One region of the Kosakonia sp. SMBL-WEM22 genome, then DNA from elsewhere that is predicted to be linked to it. Evidence: predicted binding sites of a transcription regulator. Region 1 holds the regulator's gene; each other region holds the start of a gene.
What was found. Region 1 encodes Fur, which represses iron uptake genes when iron is present. Its sites were predicted from a motif close to ATAATAATGAGAACNACTATCAA; they were not measured.

Region 2: the regulator Fur is predicted to act here: its motif matches at 5,100-5,122, upstream of bfd (bacterioferritin-associated ferredoxin).
Region 3: the regulator Fur is predicted to act here: its motif matches at 6,231-6,253, upstream of feoA (ferrous iron transporter A).

The regions. Positions count from the first base shown of each region.
Region 1 covers NZ_CP051488.1:1,498,672-1,506,855, reverse strand. Annotated here, with positions in the region: gene ybfF (esterase) at 1-571, shown strand, start outside; gene ybfE (LexA regulated protein) at 709-990, shown strand; gene fldA (flavodoxin FldA) at 1,154-1,684, shown strand; gene fur (ferric iron uptake transcriptional regulator) at 1,974-2,420, shown strand; gene HF650_RS07180 (beta-N-acetylhexosaminidase) at 2,520-5,177, opposite strand; gene HF650_RS07175 (OprD family outer membrane porin) at 5,220-6,617, opposite strand; gene glnS (glutamine--tRNA ligase) at 7,041-8,184, opposite strand, start outside.
Region 2 covers NZ_CP051488.1:4,512,715-4,520,898, forward strand. Annotated here, with positions in the region: gene rpsC (30S ribosomal protein S3) at 1-104, opposite strand, end outside; gene rplV (50S ribosomal protein L22) at 122-454, opposite strand; gene rpsS (30S ribosomal protein S19) at 469-747, opposite strand; gene rplB (50S ribosomal protein L2) at 764-1,585, opposite strand; gene rplW (50S ribosomal protein L23) at 1,603-1,905, opposite strand; gene rplD (50S ribosomal protein L4) at 1,902-2,507, opposite strand; gene rplC (50S ribosomal protein L3) at 2,518-3,147, opposite strand; gene rpsJ (30S ribosomal protein S10) at 3,180-3,491, opposite strand; gene HF650_RS21765 (A24 family peptidase) at 3,869-4,324, shown strand; gene bfr (bacterioferritin) at 4,321-4,797, opposite strand; gene bfd (bacterioferritin-associated ferredoxin) at 4,870-5,064, opposite strand; gene tuf (elongation factor Tu) at 5,238-6,422, opposite strand; gene fusA (elongation factor G) at 6,493-8,184, opposite strand, start outside.
Region 3 covers NZ_CP051488.1:4,570,911-4,579,094, reverse strand. Annotated here, with positions in the region: gene bioH (pimeloyl-ACP methyl ester esterase BioH) at 1-666, shown strand, start outside; gene envZ (two-component system sensor histidine kinase EnvZ) at 709-2,061, opposite strand; gene ompR (two-component system response regulator OmpR) at 2,058-2,774, opposite strand; gene greB (transcription elongation factor GreB) at 2,992-3,465, shown strand; gene HF650_RS22055 (Tex family protein) at 3,567-5,903, shown strand; gene feoA (ferrous iron transporter A) at 6,351-6,578, shown strand; gene feoB (Fe(2+) transporter permease subunit FeoB) at 6,609-8,184, shown strand, end outside.

The DNA.
Region 1 (8,184 bases):
GGCGATGGCGCAGGATCTGCTTGATACGCTGGATGCCCATCAAATTGAAAAAGCGACCTTTATCGGCCACTCCATGGGCGGCAAAGCGGTGATGGCGCTCACGGCACTGGCGCCGGAACGCATCGATCGCCTGGTGGCGATTGATATGGCGCCTGTGGATTATAAGGTGCGCCGTCACGATGAGATCTTTGCCGCCATCAATGCGGTGAGCGAAGCGAACGTTTCGTCGCGCCAGCAGGCGGCGGCGCTGATGCGCGAGCAGCTTGATGAAGAAGGCGTGGTTCAGTTTTTATTGAAATCCTTCGTTGACGGCGAGTGGCGCTTTAACGTGCCGGTGCTGTGGGATCAATACGCCAATATCGTTGGCTGGGAGACCATTCCGGCGTGGGATAAACCCGCCCTCTTCGTCTGCGGCGGCAACTCCTCTTACGTAACCGATACTTACCGCGATGCGCTGCTGGCGCAATTTCCAAAGGCGCGAGCGTATGTCATTGCCGGTGCCGGGCATTGGGTGCATGCAGAAAAACCTGACGCGGTGCTGCGGGCTATCCGCCGCTATCTGGCCGAATAGCCTAACTGTTTAAAAAGGCGGCGACCGGTCGTTTCAACGCGCCCGGTCGTTGGCGTGCTGGTGCAGGTGTTGTATGATGGCGCGCTATTCAGCCCGGGCAGCGGCCCGATTGCGTGTTTTCCCGTAGTATTCATATCATGGCTAAAGAACAAACGGACCGTACGACACTAGATCTCTTCGCGAATGAGCGTCGCCCGGGACGGCCGAAGACCAACCCGCTCTCGCGCGATGAACAGTTGCGCATTAATAAACGCAACCAGCTCAAACGCGATAAGGTTCGTGGGCTTAAGCGCGTCGAACTGAAACTGAATGCGGATGCGGTGGAAGCGCTGAACGAACTGGCCGATGTGCGCGAGATCAGCCGCAGCGAACTTATTGAAGAGATGCTGCTGACGCAGCTTAAAGCTCTGCGCGGATAGCGAATCTTCTGAATCCTGATTAAATACCCCTTTTCATGTGGCATACAGTGCAGTCCGCGGCAATAGCAGTTTCCGCGTTCTTCTCTGTTCTGCTATGATTGCCCTTATCTGTGGGCTTAGCGCTCCCCCTATACTCATTAAGATTCAAGAGGTTATTTTACTCATGGCAATTACAGGCATTTTCTTCGGCAGCGACACCGGTAACACCGAAAACATCGCCAAAATGATCCAGAGCCAGCTTGGTAAAGACGTCGCCGATGTTCATGACATTGCCAAGAGCAGTAAGGAAGATATCGAAGGGTATGACATCCTGTTGCTCGGCATTCCGACCTGGTATTACGGTGAAGCGCAGTGCGACTGGGATGACTTTTTCCCGACGCTGGAAGAGATTGATTTTAATGGTAAGTTAGTGGCGCTGTTCGGCTGCGGCGACCAGGAGGATTACGCTGAGTACTTCTGTGATGCGCTGGGCACCATTCGCGACATTATTGAACCGCGCGGCGCAACAATCGTGGGTCACTGGCCAACTGCCGGCTACCATTTCGAAGCCTCAAAAGGTCTGGCCGATGACGATCATTTTGTTGGTCTGGCAATTGATGAAGACCGCCAGCCGGAACTGACCGCCGAGCGCGTGCAAAACTGGGTGAAGCAGGTTTCTGAAGAGCTGCATCTGGATGAAATCCTGAATGCCTGATTTTTATGGCGCAATCTGCCGGTTGCGCCGTATCAATAGGTAAAAGCAATCGAAATAATTGCTACATTTTTTTAACTTTCCTACTCATCCCTGTACAATAAGCCCTGCTTAACGCGGTACGCCTGGACGGGAGTTGTCGGCGATACCACGTTTTAAAAGCTTACTTTACTTGAGGGCTTGCAGTTTTCATTTATACATGGCAGTTCTATAATGATACGCATTCGCCCGGGTGCATTCCTTATAACTTCCGCGAAGGAAGTGAATCGTATAGCAACAGGACAGATTCCGCATGACTGACAACAATACCGCATTAAAGAAGGCCGGCCTGAAAGTCACGCTTCCACGTTTAAAGATTCTGGAAGTGCTTCAGGAGCCGGATAACCATCATGTCAGTGCGGAAGATCTTTATAAGCGTCTGATCGACATGGGTGAAGAGATTGGTCTGGCAACGGTATACCGTGTGCTGAACCAGTTTGATGACGCCGGGATCGTCACCCGTCACAATTTCGAAGGCGGCAAGTCTGTTTTCGAACTGACGCAGCAGCATCACCACGATCACCTTATCTGCCTCGACTGCGGTAAAGTTATCGAATTCAGTGATGATTCCATCGAATTACGCCAGCGCGAAATTGCCGCTCAACACGGTATTCGCCTGACGAACCACAGCCTCTATCTTTACGGTCACTGCGCTGAAGGCGACTGCCGTGAAGATGAACATGCGCACGACGCTAAATAAGCTCTTCTAACGTTAAAAGCCAACCGCCAGGTTGGCTTTTTTTATGCCTGCAGGATGAGCGGCGCATCAAATGGCTGCACCGCTCGGGCAGAAAAGCAATCAGCCTTTCAGCATATCGACACGGCTGACGCGCTTGCCATCCGGGCTTGCGGTACGCACCTGAATTTCTCCTTTAAGCTGTGGACGGGAAGCTGTTTCGTAGCGCTGCCATGTTTTGCCGCGATCGAGGGAGTACTCTACCACCAGCCCCGGGAAGCGGGTGTTCACCTCCAGCACACCGTCAACAATTCGCGCCCCTGGTACCGGCAGACGATACTGGATGCCAGCTTTATCCAGCTTCGCCAGCTCGCGATGTCCCAGCAGATTGGCAAAACGCTGCCAGTCAGCCATAAGCGCCTTCTGATCGACCCACTGCGTCTCGCCGCCTTTATATTCGCGGCTGGCCTGATAATCCTGCTCCCAGCTTGCGCGATGCCATGCCCGCTCCGCAACGGCAACCAGACGGGGATAGATCATATACTCCATCTGCTCATCCGTGCGCACCACTTCGCTCCACAGCTCGGCGGAAAGCCCGTAGGCACCCGGCCACGGCTTGTCTGATTTGGCGCTGAAAGTGTTGCCATCACGATCGACCGACGTTTCTGCATTCTGCGGCATGTTGTCCGGCGCAAAGCTGAAGATCTTGCGCTCGTCGCTAAAACGCGTTCCCCAGTAGTAGCCGCTTTCCGCCGGGTGAACTTCGCTCGGGAAGTCGAGATAGAGATAGTCCGGATTGGAAACTACCACGCGGAAACCCTTATTCGCCCAGTCGTTAACGGAGTCGAAACCGCCCCAGTAAAGCGCATCCCAGAAGTTAACATTGACGTTTTTGGTGGCAAACCCCGAGGCGTCTTTGGCATCTTTCAGCCCATCCTGCCAGGCCTGCATCACATCAATGCCGTGCGCCTTAACCAGCTTGCTCACCTCTGCGCCAAAGTAGCTGGAGAGGTGTTCAACATCGCTCACTTTCCCGGCTTTGATCATCGCCTGGCAGGCCCCGGACTTGGCCCACGGCTTATCCTGCTTGCTCTGATCGATAATGCCTTTACCCGGCTGCGGATCTTTTACATCCGTATAGCCTGCGCCAAGATAGATATTTTTCGCCTCATCGCCACCAAAGTGCCATGTGTGCAACGGCAGACCTGCTTCCCGGTGCATCTGCTGAATTTCGCCCATCACCTTATCGACAAAGTTGCGCGAGGAGTCCAGGCACGGATTGAGGTAGCCGGTGCGGTCATAGAACTGTACGCCAGCGGTAACAGAGGTATCAGTCGGATCCAGCAGGCGGTAGCGGCTCGCCTCACGCTCCTCTTTGCCCTCTTTTATCAGGCGATGGTAACGCGCCTCCATTGAGATGACCGCTGCGCGCGCATGCGCCGGCATGTCGATCTCCGGGATCACCTCAATATGACGAGCTTTGGCGTATTTAAGGATCTCGATATAGTCAGCGCGGGTAAAGAAACCACTGCCGTTATTATCACGATTAGGCCCGGATCCCAGCTGCGGCAGCAGGCACTGCTTCTCGCTCAAATCGTGGCAGCGCTGGCTGCCAATATCGGTCAGCTCCGGCAGCCCCGGGATTTCAATGCGCCACCCTTCATCGTCCGTCAGATGGAAGTGGAATTTATTCAGTTTGTAAGCCGCCATCTGATCCAGCAGGCGCAGCACCGCCGCTTTGCTGTGGAAGTTGCGTCCAACATCCAGATGAATACCGCGGTAGTCGAAGCGCGGTGCATCTTTTGCTGTCAGCGCAGGGAGCGTTATCGGCCCCTGGGCGGGAAGAAGAGAAAGCAGAGATTGCAGGCCATAGAACACGCCGCTCTGATCAAAACCGATCACCACCGCCTCTTTGTCGCTGATACGCAGCTGATAGGCACCGTTGATCGCCTCCTCACCCTTGAACGCTTTGCGGATAATTTCTGTACGTAGCGGATAACGCCCCTCTTCCACGCCGAGCATGCCGAAGCGCGCCTTGATAGCGTTTTGCGCATCGGGCAGTAGCGCGGAGAGGTCGAGTTTCACCCCCTGGCTGAGATCGATATCCCGAGTGTAAACTTTTACCTCGCGCGGCGTCGGCACAATCTGCCCACGTAGCGAGGCGAGATTCATGGCTTTGATATCGCTGTTTTGCGCAAAGCGCGCTTCGGCGGTCATCAGGATATTGTTATCGTCCGGTGTCCGCTTCCATTGCTCGCCGAGCGGCGTCACGAACTGAGCGAGATCTTCCGTATTGGTATTGGCGATGGTTTTCGGCGATGCTTCCGCTCCGGTGACATACCAGCGTGGCAGCACATCGGTAATAAAGAGTTGCCAGTACTCATTTACAATCGGGATCTCGATGGACTGCTTCGCCGGAAAACCGGTAAATTGCTCGGTAGGCTCGAGCTTATGCAGGTCGCCCATGATATGGGTTACTTTGAACTGCGGATTGGCGACTTGCAGAATGGGGCGAATGCTGTGGAAGTAGATCGTCCATGCATTATCGGTTACCGCATCACCTTTGTTAGTCAGCGTGATCACTGCTGTGTTGCAGGAAGCCCAGTCTGCGCCGAGCTTCGCACAATCAACGCCATGCTGTGCGGCAAAGTTATCTTTTACGGCGTAATTCAGATTGAACTGGCTGATGGCATCAACCGTGCTCTGGCTTGCCAGTGCCGCGCCGCTGCCGAGCAGCGCGGTAATTACGCCCGCCAGCAGGCTTAAACGTGCTGTATGCATTCTCTGTTCCTTAAGGGTTGCCACTGCCCGGCAACAAATTAATTAGAAAAGGGTAAACGGTGCGATGACCATAAATTTCACGTCGCGCTCATCCTGGAAAATGTTGCCGTAACCACCGGCATAGCTCGGAATAGTGGAGTGGTTGTCATACTGGGTAACGTGCAGCTTAAACATCGTCCCTTTCGCGCGCCCCTCTTGCAGGGTATAGATGGCGTCCAGGCTGTAAGCGGACTCTTTCAGGCGATAATCGGCGTTGTACCACGCATCCGGCATGACCATTTCAGCCGGTTTTGCTCCCCAGGCGTAGGCGTAAGAAGCGCCGATTTGCCAGCCGGGCAAATTGCAGCTCTTGAGATCGTACATCGCGCCGAGGAAGAGCGCTTTTTCGCCATTGGCGTTGAAGTCGGAGCGGTTATCCCACCAGATATCAAGACGACCATTGGAGGAGGCGTAGGTTGGCGTCATGCGCTGCAAAAAATAGCCCTGCCGGCCTTCCGCTTTTACCCACGTTCCTTCAAGGCGCAGCGCAAGTGGCCCGACCGCGTAACCGAAGGTGAGCGCCTGCAGCCAGGCGGTACCGTCGTAGAGATCGTTGATGCTGCGATCGCTGACTTTATCGCGGGCGCCATAAAATTGATAACTGGTGCTGAGTGACTGATTTGCCACATCAAACCGGTAGCTGGCTTTAGCAAAATACTGATCGACATAGCCCTGCGCCTGGCCAAACGCAGCCTCCAGCACGAGGTTATTTTTGAAATCGTACTTTGCGCCGAGCGAATGGAGATAATCGACCCGGCGTTGTCTGTCGTTTTGCCAGAACTTATCCATCTCGATATGCCAGGGCGCTTTATATCCGTTGGCCCACATATAGGAGAGGCTTAACGCGCCGGCATCGCCATAATCGTTATTAATGCCCGCTTCCGCGCCCTGATAGGTGCCCGGCATAAAACTCCAGTGCGGTGCTAATAGCGTCTGCCCGGAGGGCTGAATATAACCTGCCCGTGCCCAGAGCGATCCATATTTAAATTTTGCCGCGGCTTTATAGAGGCTGACACCGCTCTTATCGCCGGACCAGCGCTCTTTATAGGCTTTATTGCTGGCAGAGAATGCGATTTCATTTGGATGGGCGCTATCACCGTTTTCCGCCATTTCAATTGCCGTGAAAGCGGCAATATCCAGGCCAAACATATCTGCCGCATACCCTGATTGAAAATCCAGATTTGCATTCCACGTGGCGTGAGAGAGGTTAGTTTTATATTTATTATCGGGAATATCTTTACGGTCGCGCTCACGCTGCCAGTAGTAGATCCCGCCGGTGAGTGTTGAGTCCTCAATAAAACCGCTCTCCTGCGCCTGCGCGGGAAGCGCCAGGCCTGACATGGCGGTGACTGCAGCAATAGCTAGCGAAAGCGCACTCCGTTTACCTGCAAACGCACGCATACATTGATTCCTTTTAAATGTAAAAATCGCCGCGCTACGGCGATAAAAAAATTAACAATGGGGGCCGCTACGAATATTCCCTTAGTGAACAACAGCACAAAGCCTATTTTTCAGCTTGGGAATTATCAATGTGTTTTTAAGCAAAAAAGGTGGATTTTGATGGAGTGCACAGATTTAAATGCGAATTAAACACCGTTTCATAAAGCACGAAAATAAATAAAGAAAGCGTATTCAAAAGATATTTAATTCTTAATCAAGACAATGATTCTCTCACTATTCTCAACAAGAATTTTACCAACCATTAGAAATACAAAAGTGAATATAAATTCGCGGCCTGAATATTTATTAATTGTAATGCGCCAGTTAACAAATAAAAAACGCCGCAAGAAGCGGCGTTAACATAGAGGCCTCTGATTAATGCAATCAGTCGCCGATTTTTGCCCAGGTATCACGCAGGCCTACCGTGCGGTTAAACACAAGTTTGTCCGCGGTGGCATAGCGGCTGTCGAGACAGAAGTAACCTTCACGCTCAAACTGATACGCTTTGCCCGCCTGCGCCTCTTTCAGCGACGGCTCGGCAAAGCCCTGCTTAATGACCAGCGATTCCGGGTTGATGGTGGCGAGGAAATCCTCGGCTGCACCCGGGTTCGGTACGCTGAACAGACGATCGTAAAGACGGATTTCAACCGGCAGCGCGTGCTGCGCGCTGACCCAGTGGATCACGCCTTTAACCTTGCGGCCATCAGCCGGATCTTTACTCAGCGTCTCGGCGTCGTAAGAGCAGAAGATGGTGGTGATATGGCCTTCGGCATCTTTCTCAACGCGTTCTGCTTTGATCACATAAGCGTTGCGCAGACGCACCTCTTTGCCGAGCACCAGACGCTTGTACTGTTTGTTGGCTTCTTCGCGGAAATCAGCACGATCGATCCAGATCTCACCGCTGAACGGCACTTCGCGGGTGCCCATCTCCGGCTTGTTCGGATGATTCGGCATGGTGACGATTTCGCTGCTGCCCTGCGGGTAGTTTTCGATAACCAGTTTCACCGGATCGATCACCGCCATCGCGCGCGGGGCGTTTTCGTTGAGATCTTCACGGATGCAGGATTCCAGCGATGCCATTTCAATGGTGTTGTCCTGCTTGGTCACGCCGATGCGTTTGCAGAATTCACGAATAGAAGCAGCGGTATAGCCACGGCGGCGCAGACCAGAGATGGTCGGCATACGCGGATCGTCCCAGCCCTCGACGTGCTTGTCCGTTACCAGCAGGTTCAGTTTGCGCTTGGACATCACGGTGTATTCGAGATTCAGACGCGAGAATTCGTACTGGCGCGGGTGAACCGGAATGGAGATGTTATCCAGTACCCAGTCATACAGGCGACGGTTGTCCTGAAACTCCAGCGTACAGAGTGAGTGAGTGATCCCTTCCAGCGCATCGCTGATGCAGTGGGTAAAGTCGTACATCGGGTAGATGCACCACTTGTTGCCGGTCTGATGGTGTTCAGCAAATTTGATGCGGTAGATAACCGGATCGCGCATCACGATGAACGGCGAGGCCATATCGATTTTT
Region 2 (8,184 bases), 2.0 Mb from region 1:
CTGTCCAGGTTGTCAGCGAATTCTTTGGTGTTCGCAAACCAGGTAGAGTTCCATGGTTTTACAATACCCAGGCGAATACCATTAGGATGTACTTTCTGACCCATTGCTAGTCTCCAGAGTCTCAGCGATCGGACACAACCACAGTGATGTGGCTGGTGCGCTTCAGGATGCGATCTGCACGACCTTTCGCACGCGGCATAATGCGCTTCATGCTCGGGCCTTCGTCTACGAAAATTTTCGCAACTTTCAGATCGTCAATGTCAGCGCCATCGTTGTGTTCAGCGTTAGCAATGGCAGATTCCAGAACCTTCTTGACCAGTACAGCCGCTTTCTTGTTGGTGTAGGTCAGAATATCCAGAGCCTGCGACACTTTCTTACCGCGAATCAGGTCAGCAACAAGGCGAACCTTCTGAGCAGAAGAACGAGCATGGCGATGTTGAGCTAAAGTTTCCATCTCTTCCTCCTACCTTATTTCTTCTTCGCTTTTTTATCAGCAGCATGGCCGCGATAAGTACGAGTCGGTGCGAATTCACCCAGTTTGTGACCGACCATTTCGTCGGAAACAAATACCGGAACGTGCTGACGACCATTATGGACAGCGATGGTCAAACCGATCATGTTAGGAAAGATCGTTGAACGACGGGACCAAGTGCGCAGGGGCTTCTTGTCTCCGCTTTCCACCGCTTTCTCTACCTTCTTCAGCAAGTGCAGGTCAATAAAAGGACCTTTCTTGAGAGAACGTGGCATGGCTTATCCTCTAAAATTATTTGCTACGGCGACGTACGATGAATTTATCAGTACGCTTGTTGCTGCGGGTCTTCTTACCTTTGGTCTGAACCCCCCACGGAGTTACCGGGTGCTTACCAAAGTTACGACCTTCACCACCACCATGTGGGTGGTCGACCGGGTTCATCGCAGTACCGCGAACGGTAGGACGAACACCACGCCAGCGTGCAGCACCTGCTTTACCCAGAACGCGCAGCATATGCTCAGCATTGCCAACTTCGCCCAGAGTTGCGCGGCAGTCTGCTTCTACTTTACGCATTTCACCAGAGCGCAGACGCAGGGTGACATAAGCACCATCGCGAGCAACGATCTGAACGTAAGTACCAGCGGAACGAGCCAGCTGACCGCCTTTACCTGGTTTCATTTCTACGTTATGAACGGTAGAACCAACCGGGATATTGCGCATCGGCAGGGTGTTACCTGCTTTGATTGCAGCATCAACGCCAGACTGAATCTGGTCGCCAGCTTTCAGGCCTTTCGGGGCCAGGATGTAACGGCGCTCGCCGTCTTTGTACAGAACCAGCGCGATGTTCGCGGAACGGTTCGGATCGTACTCAAGACGTTCAACAACTGCCGGGATACCATCTTTGTTGCGTTTAAAGTCAACAATACGGTAAGCCTGCTTGTGGCCACCACCGATATGACGAGTGGTGATACGGCCATTGTTGTTACGACCACCGGATTTGCTGTTTTTTTCCAGCAACGGAGCAAAAGGTTTGCCCTTGTGCAGCTCAGGGTTAACCACTTTAACTACGTGGCGACGACCCGGAGATGTCGGTTTACATTTAACAACTGCCATTGTATTACTCCTCCGACTTACTCAGCGCCGCCAACGAAGTCCAGATTCTGGCCTTCTTTAAGGGTGACGTAAGCTTTTTTCCAGTCGCTACGACGACCGATACGCTGTCCGTGACGTTTAACTTTCCCTTTAACTACCAGGGTGTTAACGACTTCGACTTCGACTTCAAACAGTTTCTGCACAGCAGCTTTGATCTCTGCTTTGGTCGCGTCTTTTGCAACTTTGAGAACGATGGTGTTGGTTTTTTCCATCGCAGTAGACGCTTTTTCAGAAACGTGCGGTGCGCGCAGCACCTTCAGCAGACGTTCTTCACGAATCATGCCAGCATCTCCTCAACTTGCTTAACAGCATCAGCAGTCATTACGACTTTGTCGAAGGCGATCAGGCTAACCGGGTCGATACCAGTCGCATCGCGTACGTCAACCTTGTGCAGGTTACGTGCGGCCAGGAACAGGTTCTCGTCCAGCTCACCGGTGATGATCAGCACATCTTCCAGAGCCATGTCTTTCAGTTTCTGAGCAAGCAGCTTAGTTTTCGGCGCTTCCAGAGAGAACTGCTCGACAACGATCAGACGATCCTGACGTACCAGTTCGGACAGAATGCTTTTCAGCGCGCCGCGGTACATCTTTTTGTTAACTTTTTGACTGTGGTCCTGCGGACGTGCAGCGAAGGTCACGCCACCAGAACGCCAGATCGGGCTCTTAACAGAACCTGAACGCGCACGGCCGGTGCCTTTCTGGCGCCACGGTTTTTTACCGGAACCAGTTACTTCAGCACGGGTCTTCTGAGCACGAGTACCCTGACGAGCACCAGCTGCATAAGCAACAACAACCTGGTGTACCAGCGCTTCGTTGAAGTCACGACCGAAGGTAGTTTCGGAAACAGTCAGCGCGCTCTGCGCGTCTTTCAATACTAATTCCATTGCTATCTCCTCACGCCTTCACAGCTGGTTTAACGATCAGGTCGCTACCGGTTGCACCCGGGACAGCACCTTTAACCAGCAGCAGGTTGCGCTCAGCGTCAACACGTACTACGTCCAGGCTCTGAACGGTTACACGCTCATTACCCAGCTGACCTGCCATTTTCTTGCCCTTGAACACTTTGCCCGGAGTCTGGTTCTGACCGATAGAACCCGGAACGCGGTGGGACAGGGAGTTACCGTGAGTAGCGTCCTGGGTACGGAAGTTCCAGCGCTTAACGGTACCTGCGAAACCTTTACCTTTAGAGGTGCCAGTTACGTCAACTTTTTTAACTTCAGCAAACAGCTCAACGCTAATATCCTGACCTACGGAGAACTCTTCACCGTCAGCCAGACGGAATTCCCACAGACCACGGCCAGCTTCTACGCCAGCTTTAGCGAAGTGACCCGCTTCCGGCTTGGTTACGCGGTTAGCTTTTTTAGCACCGGTGGTAACCTGGATAGCGCGGTAGCCGTCGTTAGCCAGATCTTTAACCTGAGTAACGCGGTTTGCTTCAACTTCGATTACGGTTACTGGGATAGAAACGCCATCTTCAGTGAAGATGCGGGTCATGCCCACTTTTTTACCGACTAAACCAATCATTGTTTCAACCTCTCAATCGCTCGATGACCTGATCAACCCAGGCTGATCTGCACGTCTACACCGGCAGCCAGATCCAGACGCATCAGAGCATCAACGGTTTTCTCGGTTGGCTCAACGATGTCAACCAGACGCTTATGAGTGCGGATTTCGTACTGATCGCGCGCATCTTTGTTGACGTGCGGAGAGATCAGTACGGTAAAGCGCTCTTTGCGGGTCGGCAGCGGGATCGGACCACGAACTTGCGCACCAGTGCGCTTCGCAGTTTCGACGATTTCGGCGGTTGATTGATCGATCAGACGATGATCAAACGCTTTCAAGCGGATACGGATTCTTTGGTTCTGCATGAGACCAGAGCTCCAATTATTTATAGACGAAAATAATTACTCCTCACACCCATTACGATTGATGGGGGAGTGTAATCGTTCTTACGTAGCCCCCCGATTGGGAGCATTGTTAGCGGCAAAAATCGTCGCTATGGTTCAGATCGAACCAGCCGTCAATTACGACAAGCCCGCGCATTATACGTAAATCTGGCGCCAGCGCAAGTGCAGATTAGAAATTAAACAGCGGAGCATGTTGGCTCGCAAAGGATTTGTCGTCCTTTACATCACTCATAGAATCTCTGGAAAGCAGCGCGCACTTCTCTCACCCTCCCCTTTCATTGTTCATCTCTATAACGCACGCTTATCAGCGGGTTGGTAACGCTGCAGGCAGGGACGCCATGTTTTTTCTTATTATTTATATTGCACTAAACCTTCAGCTCGTCAGGTGTGATGTGCGATCAAGACTACTACCAGATTACTATACCTGCCCTCTTCTCTGGGCGGGCCTACTCTGGCATTGCCTGTCGCGCACTGATTTCCTGAACGATGCGGTGTTCGGCGCAATTGCCGGGTATACAAGTTTTGCTGCGGTTTACTGGGGATATCGATTGTTGCGTGGCCATGAAGGATTAGGATATGGCGATGTGAAATATCTTGCAGCGCTCGGCGCGTGGCATGGCTGGGCTTCTCTTCCTGCTCTGGTGTTTTATGCCGCGCTGTTTGCCTGCTGCGCTGTGGCTTTCACGCTTTGCCGGCAGGGTAAACTGCAGGTAATAAAAAACCCGCTGCCGTTTGGACCTTTCCTCGCAGCAGCGGGTTTCGTGGTGGGTTACCCCACGCTAATACGGTTTTAATCTTCGACTTTGATCTGAGACTGAAGGTAATTCTGCATACCCAGTTTAGCGATCAGATCCAGTTCGGTTTCCAGCCAGTCAATGTGGTGCTCTTCGTCAGCAAGAATTTTGATCATCATATCGCGGCTGACATAGTCATGGATGCTGTCAGCATAGGCGATCGCTTCACGCAGATCTCTAGCGCCTTCCAGCTCCAGACGCAGGTCTGATTGCAGCATCTCTTCAACGTCTTCACCAATGCCGAGTTTGCCAAGATCCTGCAAGTTCGGGATCCCTTCAAGAAACAGAATACGCTCGATATACAAATCGGCGTGTTTCATTTCATCAATGGATTCATGGTATTCGACGTCATTGAGGCGGGTCAGCCCCCAGTTTTTGAACATCCTCGCATGGAGAAAGTATTGGTTGATTGCGACAAGCTCATTTCCCAATAATTTATTGAGATAATTTATGATTTTAACATCACCTTTCATTATGTAGTCCCTCCGCTTCCACTCATTGAAGCGTAGATGGGGCTACAGGGATGTCAAAAAAAAGATAGAGCCTCAGGCAATCTCTTTGTATTCCGGCATCTGGGTCAACTCATCCTGCATGATGTCGCGAGCGGCGCGGATGCATTTACCACACTGATTACCTACCGGAATAAACTTGCGGAGCTGCTGAAATGATTGAGGGTGAAACTGGCGCACAGCCTGGCGAATTTTTTTATCACTTACACCGTTACACAAACAAACGTACATGGATGACTCCCGTTCACTTAATGCGCAAAGTGTAAATGAGAATGGTTATGATTACAACAGAGGAAGCGTAAGGGATTTAGCAGCGAAGTGTTAATAGCTGTAAGTGAGAAGTGGTCAAAGAGCAGGCAACAAAAAGGGCACCGAAGTGCCCTTTTAAATTCAAAGCTAATGAATTAGCCCAGAACTTTTGCTACAACGCCCGCGCCAACGGTACGGCCGCCTTCACGGATTGCGAAACGCAGACCATCGTCCATCGCGATCGGGTGAATCAGGGTAACAACCATTTTGATGTTGTCGCCCGGCATTACCATCTCAACGCCTTCCGGCAGTTCGATGGTGCCAGTCACGTCAGTTGTACGGAAGTAGAACTGCGGACGGTAGCCTTTGAAGAACGGAGTGTGACGGCCGCCTTCGTCTTTGGACAGGATGTACACTTCAGATTCGAATTTGGTGTGCGGCTTGATGGAACCCGGCTTAGCCAGTACCTGACCACGTTCGATTTCTTCACGTTTGATACCACGCAGCAGAACACCAACGTTCTCACCAGCACGGCCTTCGTCCAGCAGTTTGCGGAACATTTCAACGCCGGTACAGGTAGATTTCGCGGTGTCTTTGATACCAACGATTTCAACTTCTTCACCAACTTTGATGATACCGCGCTCTACACGACCGGTAACAACGGTACCACGACCGGAGATGGAGAATACGTCTTCGATCGGCAGCAGGAACGGCTTGTCAATCGCGCGCTCTGGTTCCGGGATGTAGGAATCCAGGTAGCCAGCCAGCTCGATGATTTTCTCTTCCCACTGAGCTTCGCCTTCCAGCGCTTTCAGTGCAGAACCACGAACGATCGGAGTGTCGTCGCCCGGGAAGTCGTACTGAGACAGCAGCTCACGCACTTCCATCTCAACCAGTTCCAGCAGCTCTTCGTCATCAACCATGTCACATTTGTTCAGGAACACGATGATGAACGGAACGCCTACCTGACGACCCAGCAGGATGTGCTCACGGGTCTGCGGCATCGGGCCGTCAGTCGCAGCAACAACCAGGATCGCGCCGTCCATCTGCGCAGCACCGGTGATCATGTTTTTAACATAGTCGGCGTGGCCCGGGCAGTCTACGTGCGCGTAGTGGCGAGTCGGGGTGTCATATTCAACGTGAGAGGTGTTGATGGTGATACCACGAGCTTTTTCTTCCGGCGCGTTATCGATCTGGTCGAATGCGCGAGCAGCACCGCCGTAGGTCTTAGCCAGTACGGTGGTGATTGCAGCGGTCAGAGTAGTTTTACCATGGTCAACGTGGCCGATTGTGCCGACGTTGACGTGCGGTTTTGTACGTTCAAATTTTTCTTTAGACACGGCTTTATTCCTTACTATAGTGCTCTCCCTCAATGGAGAGAGCACGGGACTTTGGTTTTAACCCTGCGGCTTATTTACCACGGGCTTCAATTACGGCCTGAGCAACGTTGTTCGGCGCATCATCATACTTCAGGAATTCCATGGTGTACGATGCACGACCTTTGGTCAGAGAACGCAGCTGAGTTGCATATCCGAACATTTCAGACAGCGGAACTTCAGCGTGGATCTTAACGCCAGTAACTTCAGATTCCTGACCGCGCAGCATGCCGCGACGACGGCTCAAGTCACCGATAACGTCACCGGTGTTCTCTTCCGGAGTCTCTACTTCAACCTTCATGATCGGCTCAAGCAGAACTGGTTTCGCTTTCTTAAAGCCATCTTTAAAGGCAATAGACGCAGCAAGTTTAAACGCCAGTTCAGAGGAGTCAACGTCGTGGTAAGAACCGAAGTGCAGACGTACGCCCAGATCAACTACCGGGTAACCAGCTAGCGGACCAGACTTCAGCTGCTCCTGGATGCCTTTATCAACGGCCGGGATGTATTCGCCAGGAATTACACCACCTTTGATGTCGTTGATGAACTCGTAACCTTTCGGGTTAGAGCCCGGCTCCAGCGGGTACATGTCGATAACAACATGACCGTACTGACCGCGACCACCAGACTGCTTAGCGTGTTTACCTTCGATATCGGTAACTTTCGCGCGAATCGCTTCGCGGTAAGCAACCTGAGGTTTACCCACGTTAGCTTCAACGTTGAACTCACGCTTCATACGGTCAACGATGATGTCGAGGTGCAGTTCGCCCATACCAGCGATAATGGTCTGGTTAGATTCTTCGTCAGTCCATACGCGGAAAGACGGGTCTTCTTTAGCCAGACGGCCCAGAGCCAGACCCATTTTTTCCTGGTCAGCTTTGGTTTTCGGTTCTACAGCGATGGAGATTACCGGCTCCGGGAATTCCATACGCTCCAGAATGATCGGGTGATCCGGGTCACACAGGGTGTCACCGGTGATCACGTCTTTCAGACCGATCGCTGCAGCGATATCGCCCGCGCGAACTTCTTTGATCTCTTCACGTTTGTTAGCGTGCATCTGAACGATACGACCGAAACGCTCACGTGCAGATTTCACGGAGTTCAGTACGGTATCACCAGAGTTAACCACACCGGAGTAAACACGGAAGAAGGTCAGGTTACCCACGAACGGGTCAGTTGCGATTTTGAACGCCAGCGCAGCAAACGGCTCTTCGTCGCTAGCATGACGCTCAGCCGGCGTATCTTTACCATCGTCCAGCATACCGTTGATCGCAGGAACGTCAGTCGGGGACGGCAGGTAATCAATTACCGCATCCAGCATCGCCTGAACGCCTTTGTTCTTGAACGCAGAACCACAGGTTACCAGGATGATTTCGTTGTTCAGAACGCGCTGACGAAGAGCAGTTTTGATCTCTTCTTCAGTCAGTTCTTCGCCACCCAGGTATTTTTCCATCAGCTCTTCTGAAGCTTCTGCCGCAGATTCGATCAGGTTCTGGTGCCATTCGTCAGCCAGGTCCTGCATCTCAGCCGGGATATCTTCGTAAACGAAGGTAACGCCCTGGTCAGCATCGTTCCAGTTGATCGCTTTCATTTTCACCAGGTCGATAACACCGGTGAAACCTTCTTCAGCACCAATTGCCAGCTGCAGCGGAACTGGGTTCGCGCCGAGACGGGTTTTGATCTGATCAACAACTTTCAGGAAGTTAGCGCCCATGCGGTCCATTTTGTT
Region 3 (8,184 bases), 2.0 Mb from region 1:
CTCAGCTCGCATTTTACGCTGCACCTGGTCGATCTTCCCGGCTATGGCCGCAGCCTCGGTTTTGGTGCGCAGACGCTGGCGCAGATGGCGCAGTGTGTTTTAGCGAAGGCGCCGGAAAAGGCGATATGGTTAGGCTGGAGCCTCGGCGGGCTGGTGGCAAGCCAGATCGCGCTGCAAGCACCGGAACGGGTAAGCGCGCTGGTGACCGTTGCCTCCTCACCCTGTTTCAGCGCGCGGGAAGCGTGGCCGGGGATTAAACCTGAAGTACTGGCCGGATTTCAGCATCAGCTTAGCGAGGATTTCCAACGCACGGTTGAGCGCTTTCTGGCGCTGCAAACTATGGGCAGCGATACCGCGCGACAGGATGCGCGCCTGCTGAGAAACGCCGTCTTATCGCTGGATATGCCGTCGACAGAGGTGCTGAACGGCGGGCTGGAGATTCTCAAGACGGTCGATCTGCGCGAGGGGTTACAGAACCTGTCGCTGCCGTTTTTGCGTCTGTATGGTCATCTTGATGGGCTGGTGCCGCGTAAGATTGTGCCGCTGCTCGATGAGATGTGGCCCGCAAGCGAGTCAATTATCTTCCCGAAAGCGGCGCATGCGCCATTTGTGTCGCACCCTGAAGCCTTTTGCGACGCGCTACTGGCGCTGAAAGCGACGTTATAGAAGGGGAAAAGCGCTTTGCCTGACGGGCAAAGCGCTACAGGTTTACACCTCTTTGAGCTGTCCGTTCTGGCGCACGACAGGGATCGGCAGCCAGGCGCGGATACAGAGCCCACCGCGCTCGCTGGTGCCCAGTTCCAGCAGCCCGTTATGGTTATCAACAATACGCTGCACAATCGCCAGACCTAAACCGGTGCCGCTGGTGCTGCGGGCGCTGTCACCACGCACAAACGGCTGGAAAAGATGCTCGCGCTGCTCCGGCTTGATGCCTGGACCATCATCTTCCACCTGGAACCAGGCACGGTTCAGCTCCGTGCCGCTGCTGACTTTGATCCAGCCATTGCCGTAGCGTGCCGCGTTGACCACCATATTGGCGACCGCGCGTTTAATCGAGAGCGGGTGCATACGCACGATGATCTCACCCTCTTGCAGACCGGTGTCGATTTCGCGTTCGTAGCCGCTCTCCGCCGCAACCACTTCCCCGAGCACCGCGTTGAGATCTGCTGCTTCCATCGGCATCTCCTGGCCGGTACGCAGGTAGTCAATAAACTGCTCGATAATCGCGTTGCACTCTTCGATATCTTTGTTAATGGATTCCGCAAGATAGCCATCCTCTTCACCCATCATCTCGGTCGCCAGACGAATACGCGTTAACGGCGTGCGCAGATCGTGGCTGACGCCTGCCATCAGCAGCGTGCGGTCATCCGCCAGCTGTTTGACGCCCGCCGCCATCTGGTTAAAGGCGCGGGTCACCGAGCGCACCTCCGATGCGCCATACTCCCGCAGCGGCGGCGGGATCTGCCCTTTCCCCACTTTAAGGGCGGCATGTTCGAGGTCAACAAGGGGTCGGTTCTGAATACGGATAAAGAGCCACGCGCCGCCGATTGCCAGCAGCATGATTGCCAGCGTATAGCGAAAGAGGGGGGAGAAATCGCCCTGATGAATTTCCGTGAGCGGTACGCGCACCCAAATATTGGGCGACAACCAGGTTTTCAGCCACACCACCGGCGAGCTTTTGTTCACCTCAACGCGGACTTCAGTCGGGCCGCCGAGCTGCTGCGCCATCTGCTGGCTCAGGAACTCGTAGTGCTGCGCCCAACGCAGGCCGGCATCTTCTGCCGCCTCGTTGGAGTAGAGAGAAATGCCTAATTCGCGATAGATCTCGCGGCGAAATGCCGGGGGCACCACCAGCTGCGTGCCATCCTCCAGTTGCAGTTTATCGGTCATCAGCATACGTACTTCGTAGGCGAGGACTTTATTGAACTGCTGAAGGCTTGGCAAAATGGCGAAATTCAGTACCACCAGGTACGTCGTCACCAGGCTGACGAACAGCAAAGTGACGATGAGCAGCAGCGTGCGGGCAAAGGAACTTCGCGGCGAGAAACGCACTCGCATCATTTAGCGCCGTCCGGTACAAATACGTAGCCCAGGCCCCAGACGGTCTGAATATAACGCGGATGCGCCGGATCCTCTTCCACCATGCGGCGCAGGCGGGAGATCTGTACGTCAATGGAGCGCTCCATTGCCGAGTATTCGCGACCGCGCGCCAGGTTCATCAGCTTATCGCGCGACAGCGGCTCGCGTGGGTGGCTGACCAGCGCTTTCAGCACCGCGAACTCACCGCTGGTTAACGGCATCGGCTCATCTTCGCGGAACATTTCGCGGGTGCCGAGATTCAGTTTGAACTTACCAAAGGCAATAACTGCCTCTTCCTGGGAGGGTGCGCCCGGCAGCTCATTGGCCTGGCGCCGCAGCACGGCGCGGATACGCGCCAGCAGCTCACGCGGGTTGAAGGGTTTGGGAATATAGTCGTCGGCACCAATCTCCAGCCCGACGATACGGTCAACCTCTTCGCCTTTTGCCGTCACCATGATAATTGGCATTGGGTTGCTCTGGCTGCGTAAGCGGCGGCAGATAGAGAGACCATCTTCGCCCGGCAGCATCAGGTCCAGCACCATCAGATGAAAGGATTCGCGGGTTAACAAACGATCCATTTGTTCCGCGTTAGCCACGCTACGAACCTGGAAGCCCTGCTCAGTAAGGTAACGCTCGAGCAATGCGCGCAGACGCATATCGTCATCCACGACCAGAATCTTATAATTCTCTTGCATTGTTTTTACTCCCAAAGGTTCCGACAATAATGTTTCCGTATTCTAAAAAAGTGCGCGTTAACGACCAGCGAAATCTGGTATACATTCTAGTCGAAATTGTTACAAAGCATATTTAACAGCAGCTTATATGCATAATGCATCACATAAAGCATGATTAATCCGCACGTTACCGCGTTCCGTTTGTAAAGTGCAGCGAAGACATTAATAAGGCCCATCAATGAAAACGCCCCTGATTACCCGTGAAGGTTACGACAAACTGAAGCAGGAACTCGATTTTCTCTGGCGTCAGGAGCGCCCGGAAGTGACAAAAAAGGTCACCTGGGCGGCAAGCCTTGGCGATCGCAGTGAAAACGCTGATTATCAATACAACAAAAAGCGCCTGCGCGAAATCGATCGTCGCGTGCGCTACCTGACTAAATGCCTCGAAAATTTAAAAATCGTCGACTATTCGCCGCAGCAGGAGGGAAAGGTCTTTTTTGGTGCCTGGGTAGAGATTGAAAACGACGATGGCGACACCCTGCGTTTTCGCATTGTCGGCTACGACGAAATTTTCGGCCGCAAAGATTACATCTCCATCGATTCACCGATGGCTCGTGCGCTGCTGAAAAAAGAGGTCGGCGATGTGGCGGTGGTGCAGACGCCGGGCGGCGAAGCGACCTGGTACGTCAACGAGATTGTCTACGTAAAATAAGTGCCCGGATGAGTCTGAGAGCGCCCGCTGACGGCTGGCATTTTGCTGTGTCAGTCCGTATAACTGTCCCCTGATTTTTTGTTCAGAAGATGATGAAAGACATGATGAATGATTCGCTCTGCCGCATTATTGCGGGTGAACTTAAGGCACGAAACGAGCAGGTGGAATCCGCCGTTCGCCTGCTTGATGAAGGCAACACGGTCCCGTTTATTGCGCGTTACCGAAAAGAGGTGACTGGCGGTCTGGACGACACACAGCTGCGTCAGCTGGAAACCCGCCTCGGCTACCTGCGCGAGCTGGAAGAGCGTCGCCAGGCGATCCTGAAATCGATTGGCGAGCAGGGCAAATTGAGCGATGAACTGGCGCAGGCGATCAACGGCACCCTGAGCAAAACTGAACTCGAAGATCTCTACCTTCCCTATAAACCGAAACGCCGTACGCGCGGCCAGATCGCCATTGAAGCGGGCCTCGAACCGCTGGCCGATTCGCTATGGAACGATCCGTCGCAGGATCCCGAAGCGCTGGCTGCCACCTTTGTGGACGCCGACAAAGGCGTTGCCGATAGCAAAGCGGCTCTCGACGGCGCGCGTTACATCCTGATGGAGCGCTTCGCGGAAGATGCCGCGCTGCTGGCGAAAGTGCGTAACTACTTGTGGAAAAACGCCCATCTCGTCTCAACGGTTGTGGCCGGGAAAGAGGAGGAGGGCGCCAAGTTCCGCGACTACTTCGCTCATCATGAACCCCTCTCCACTGTTCCGTCACACCGTGCGCTGGCAATGTTCCGTGGGCGTAACGAAGGCATTCTGCAACTTTCGCTGAACGCCGACCCGCAGTTCGATGAGCCACCAAAAGAGAGCCACGGTGAACAGATTATTATCGACCACCTCGGTCTGCGCCTGAATAACGCCCCGGCAGACAGCTGGCGTAAAGGCGTGGTGAGCTGGACCTGGCGCATCAAAGTGCTGATGCATCTGGAAACCGAGCTGATGGGCACGGTGCGCGAGCGTGCAGAAGATGAGGCGATCAACGTCTTCGCCCGCAACCTGCACGATCTGCTGATGGCGGCACCGGCCGGTCTGCGCGCTACCATGGGTCTCGATCCTGGTTTACGTACCGGCGTGAAAGTGGCGGTAGTCGATGCCACCGGCAAACTTGTCGCCACCGATACCATCTACCCACACACCGGGCAGGCGGCAAAAGCGGCGGTAGCCGTGGCGGCGCTGTGCGAGAAGCATAACGTTGAGCTGGTGGCGATTGGGAACGGTACCGCCTCGCGCGAAACCGAACGCTTCTTCCTCGATGTGCAGAAGCAGTTCCCGAAAGTGACGGCGCAAAAGGTGATTGTCAGCGAAGCGGGGGCGTCGGTCTATTCCGCCTCTGAGCTGGCGGCGCTGGAGTTCCCGGATCTTGACGTCTCCCTGCGCGGCGCGGTGTCCATTGCCCGTCGTTTACAGGACCCGCTGGCTGAGCTGGTGAAGATCGACCCGAAATCTATCGGCGTCGGCCAGTATCAGCATGACGTCAGCCAGAGCCAGCTGGCGCGAAAACTTGATGCGGTGGTGGAAGATTGCGTGAACGCCGTCGGCGTTGACCTCAATACCGCCTCAGTGCCGCTGCTGACGCGCGTGGCCGGGTTAACCCGCATGATGGCGCAGAACATTGTCGCCTGGCGCGATGAAAACGGTCAGTTCCAGAACCGCCAGCAGCTGTTAAAAGTGAGCCGCCTCGGGCCGAAAGCCTTTGAGCAGTGCGCGGGCTTTTTGCGTATCAACCACGGCGATAACCCGCTTGATGCCTCTACCGTTCACCCGGAAACCTACCCGGTGGTGGAGCGCATTCTGGCGGCGACGGAGCAGTCTCTGCGCGATCTGATGGGCAACAGCACCGAGCTGCGCAAGCTGAAGGCGTCAGAGTTTACTGATGAGCAGTTCGGCGTGCCGACGGTGACCGACATCATCAAAGAGCTGGAAAAACCGGGCCGCGATCCGCGTCCGGAGTTCAAAACCGCGACCTTTGCTGAAGGCGTTGAAACCCTCAACGATCTTCAGCCGGGCATGGTGCTGGAAGGTGCGGTGACAAACGTCACCAACTTCGGCGCGTTTGTAGACATCGGCGTCCATCAGGATGGTCTGGTGCATATCTCTTCGCTGGCGGATAAGTTCGTCGAAGATCCGCATACGGTAGTGAAAGCGGGCGACATCGTGAAGGTAAAAGTGCTGGAAGTGGATCTACCGCGCAAACGTATCGCCCTGACGATGCGTCTTAATGAGCAGCCGGGCGAAAGCGCGCCGCGACGCGGTGGTAACGGCAGTGAGCGTGATAACGGCAACCGCAACGCTGCCCGTCCGGCAAAAGCGGCGCGCGGCCGCGACACGCAACCTGCCGGCAACAGCGCAATGATGGATGCGCTGGCAGCAGCGATGGGTAAGAAACGCTAATGGAAAAGCCCTCTTCTCCTGAAGAGGGCTTTTTTCTCCCGCCCGTTATTTTCCCGTTGCGCTTAGGGTTTTATTTTTGGCTGAATAAAATAGCCAGTAAATTGAAGCTATTCCGTGCAAAATTAGTGGTTCAGCTAATATTGATGTCTTTTATTATATTTCGATGTGCTATTCAAGCATGCTAATAAATATAAACCACCTCTTATTATTCTGATGATGCGGTCGCTATTTGTTCCTGAAACTTCTTAAGTATCAAATATTGCGCTACATCAAAAATAGCGTAACTTTTTAATTATCCCCGCCGGAAGCGCACGCTTTGGATTGCTGATAGAAACCATTCTCATTATCATCGCACCCAATGATTCACTCCTCCTCTCTTTGATGGCCAACTCTGCCTCTCACAGACGCATGAGTGATATTGATTCGCAGAAAAGATAAGTAGGTTCTATGCAATTCTCTCCTGATAGCGCGTGGAAAATTCTCGGTTTCTCGCCAGAAATAAGCCCGGCATGGCGGCAAAAACTTTTATCCCTCGGCATGTTGCCCGGCTCCTCTTTTAATGTTGTTCGCGTTGCCCCGTTGGGCGATCCGGTGCATATCGAAACGCGCCGCGTTAATTTAGTGTTAAGAAAAAAAGATCTCGCCTTTCTCAAATTAGAAGTGGTTTCACGTTAATCGCAACGTTTTCGCGGGGTGCGAAATAAAATGAAAAAAATGACCATTGGCTTAATTGGCAACCCCAATTCAGGCAAGACAACGTTATTCAATCAGTTAACCGGTGCGCGCCAACGGGTCGGGAACTGGGCCGGGGTCACCGTTGAACGCAAAGAGGGGCTCTTTACCACTACCGACCACCAGGTCACGCTGGTTGATCTGCCCGGCACTTACTCGCTAACCACCATCTCCGCGCAGACCTCTCTCGATGAGCAGATTGCCTGCCACTACATTCTGAATGGCGATGCCGATCTGCTGATAAACGTGGTGGATGCCTCTAACCTTGAGCGCAACCTCTACCTGACGTTACAGCTGCTGGAGCTTGGCGTGCCGTGCATTATCGCCCTCAACATGCTCGATATCGCCGAAAAGCAGAAACTGCGCATTGATATCGATGCGCTGGCCAGCCGCCTTGGCTGCCCGGTGATCCCGCTGGTCTCCACGCGTGGACGCGGGATCGAGGCGCTGAAACTCGCCATCGATCGCCACCGTGCCAATGACAATGTCGAGCTGGTGCACTACGCGCTGCCGCTGGCACGCGAGGCGGATACGTTAGCCGGACTGATGGGCGACGCGCTTCCCTGGCAGCAGCGCCGCTGGATGGGGTTGCAGATGCTGGAAGGGGATATCTATAGCCGCGCCAATGCCGATATTTCCGACAGCCAGCTTAATGCCGCGCTTTCGCGTTTGCAGGCGGAGATGGACGATCCGGCGCTACATATCGCCGATGCGCGTTACCAGGCCATCGCCGCGATTTGCGATACCGTCAGCAATACGCTGACCGCCGAGCCAAGCCGTTTCACCGCCGCTGTTGACCGCATCATTCTCAACCGCTTTCTCGGCTTGCCGATCTTCCTGTTTGTCATGTACCTGATGTTCCTCTTCGCCATCAATATTGGCGGGGCGTTCTCACCCATTTTTGATGCCGGGTCCGTGGCGATCTTTATCCACGGCATTCAGTGGCTCGGCTATACGCTGCACTTCCCGGAGTGGCTGACAGTCTTTCTCGCGCAGGGGCTGGGCGGTGGCGTCAACACCGTGCTGCCGCTGGTGCCACAACTGGGGATGATGTACCTGTTTATGTCCTTTCTTGAGGACTCCGGTTATATGGCGCGTGCCGCGTTTGTGATGGACCGCCTGATGCAGTCGCTCGGTCTGCCAGGCAAATCCTTTGTGCCGCTGATTGTCGGTTTCGGCTGCAATGTGCCATCGGTGATGGGCGCACGTACGCTCGATGCGCCGCGCGAGCGGCTGATTACCATCATGATGGCGCCGTTTATGTCCTGTGGCGCGCGGCTGGCAATCTTTGCCGTCTTTGCCGCTGCCTTCTTCGGTCAGCAGGGGGCGGTGGCGGTCTTCTCGCTCTATCTGCTGGGCGTGGTGATGGCGATCCTCACCGGGCTGATGCTGAAGTACACGCTGCTGCGCGGTGAAGCGTCGCCGTTTGTGATGGAGCTGCCGGTCTACCATGTTCCGCATCTGAAAAGCCTGTTGCTGCAAACCTGGCAGCGGCTGAAGGGCTTTGTGATTCGTGCCGGGAAAGTGATTATCATCGTCAGCATTTTCC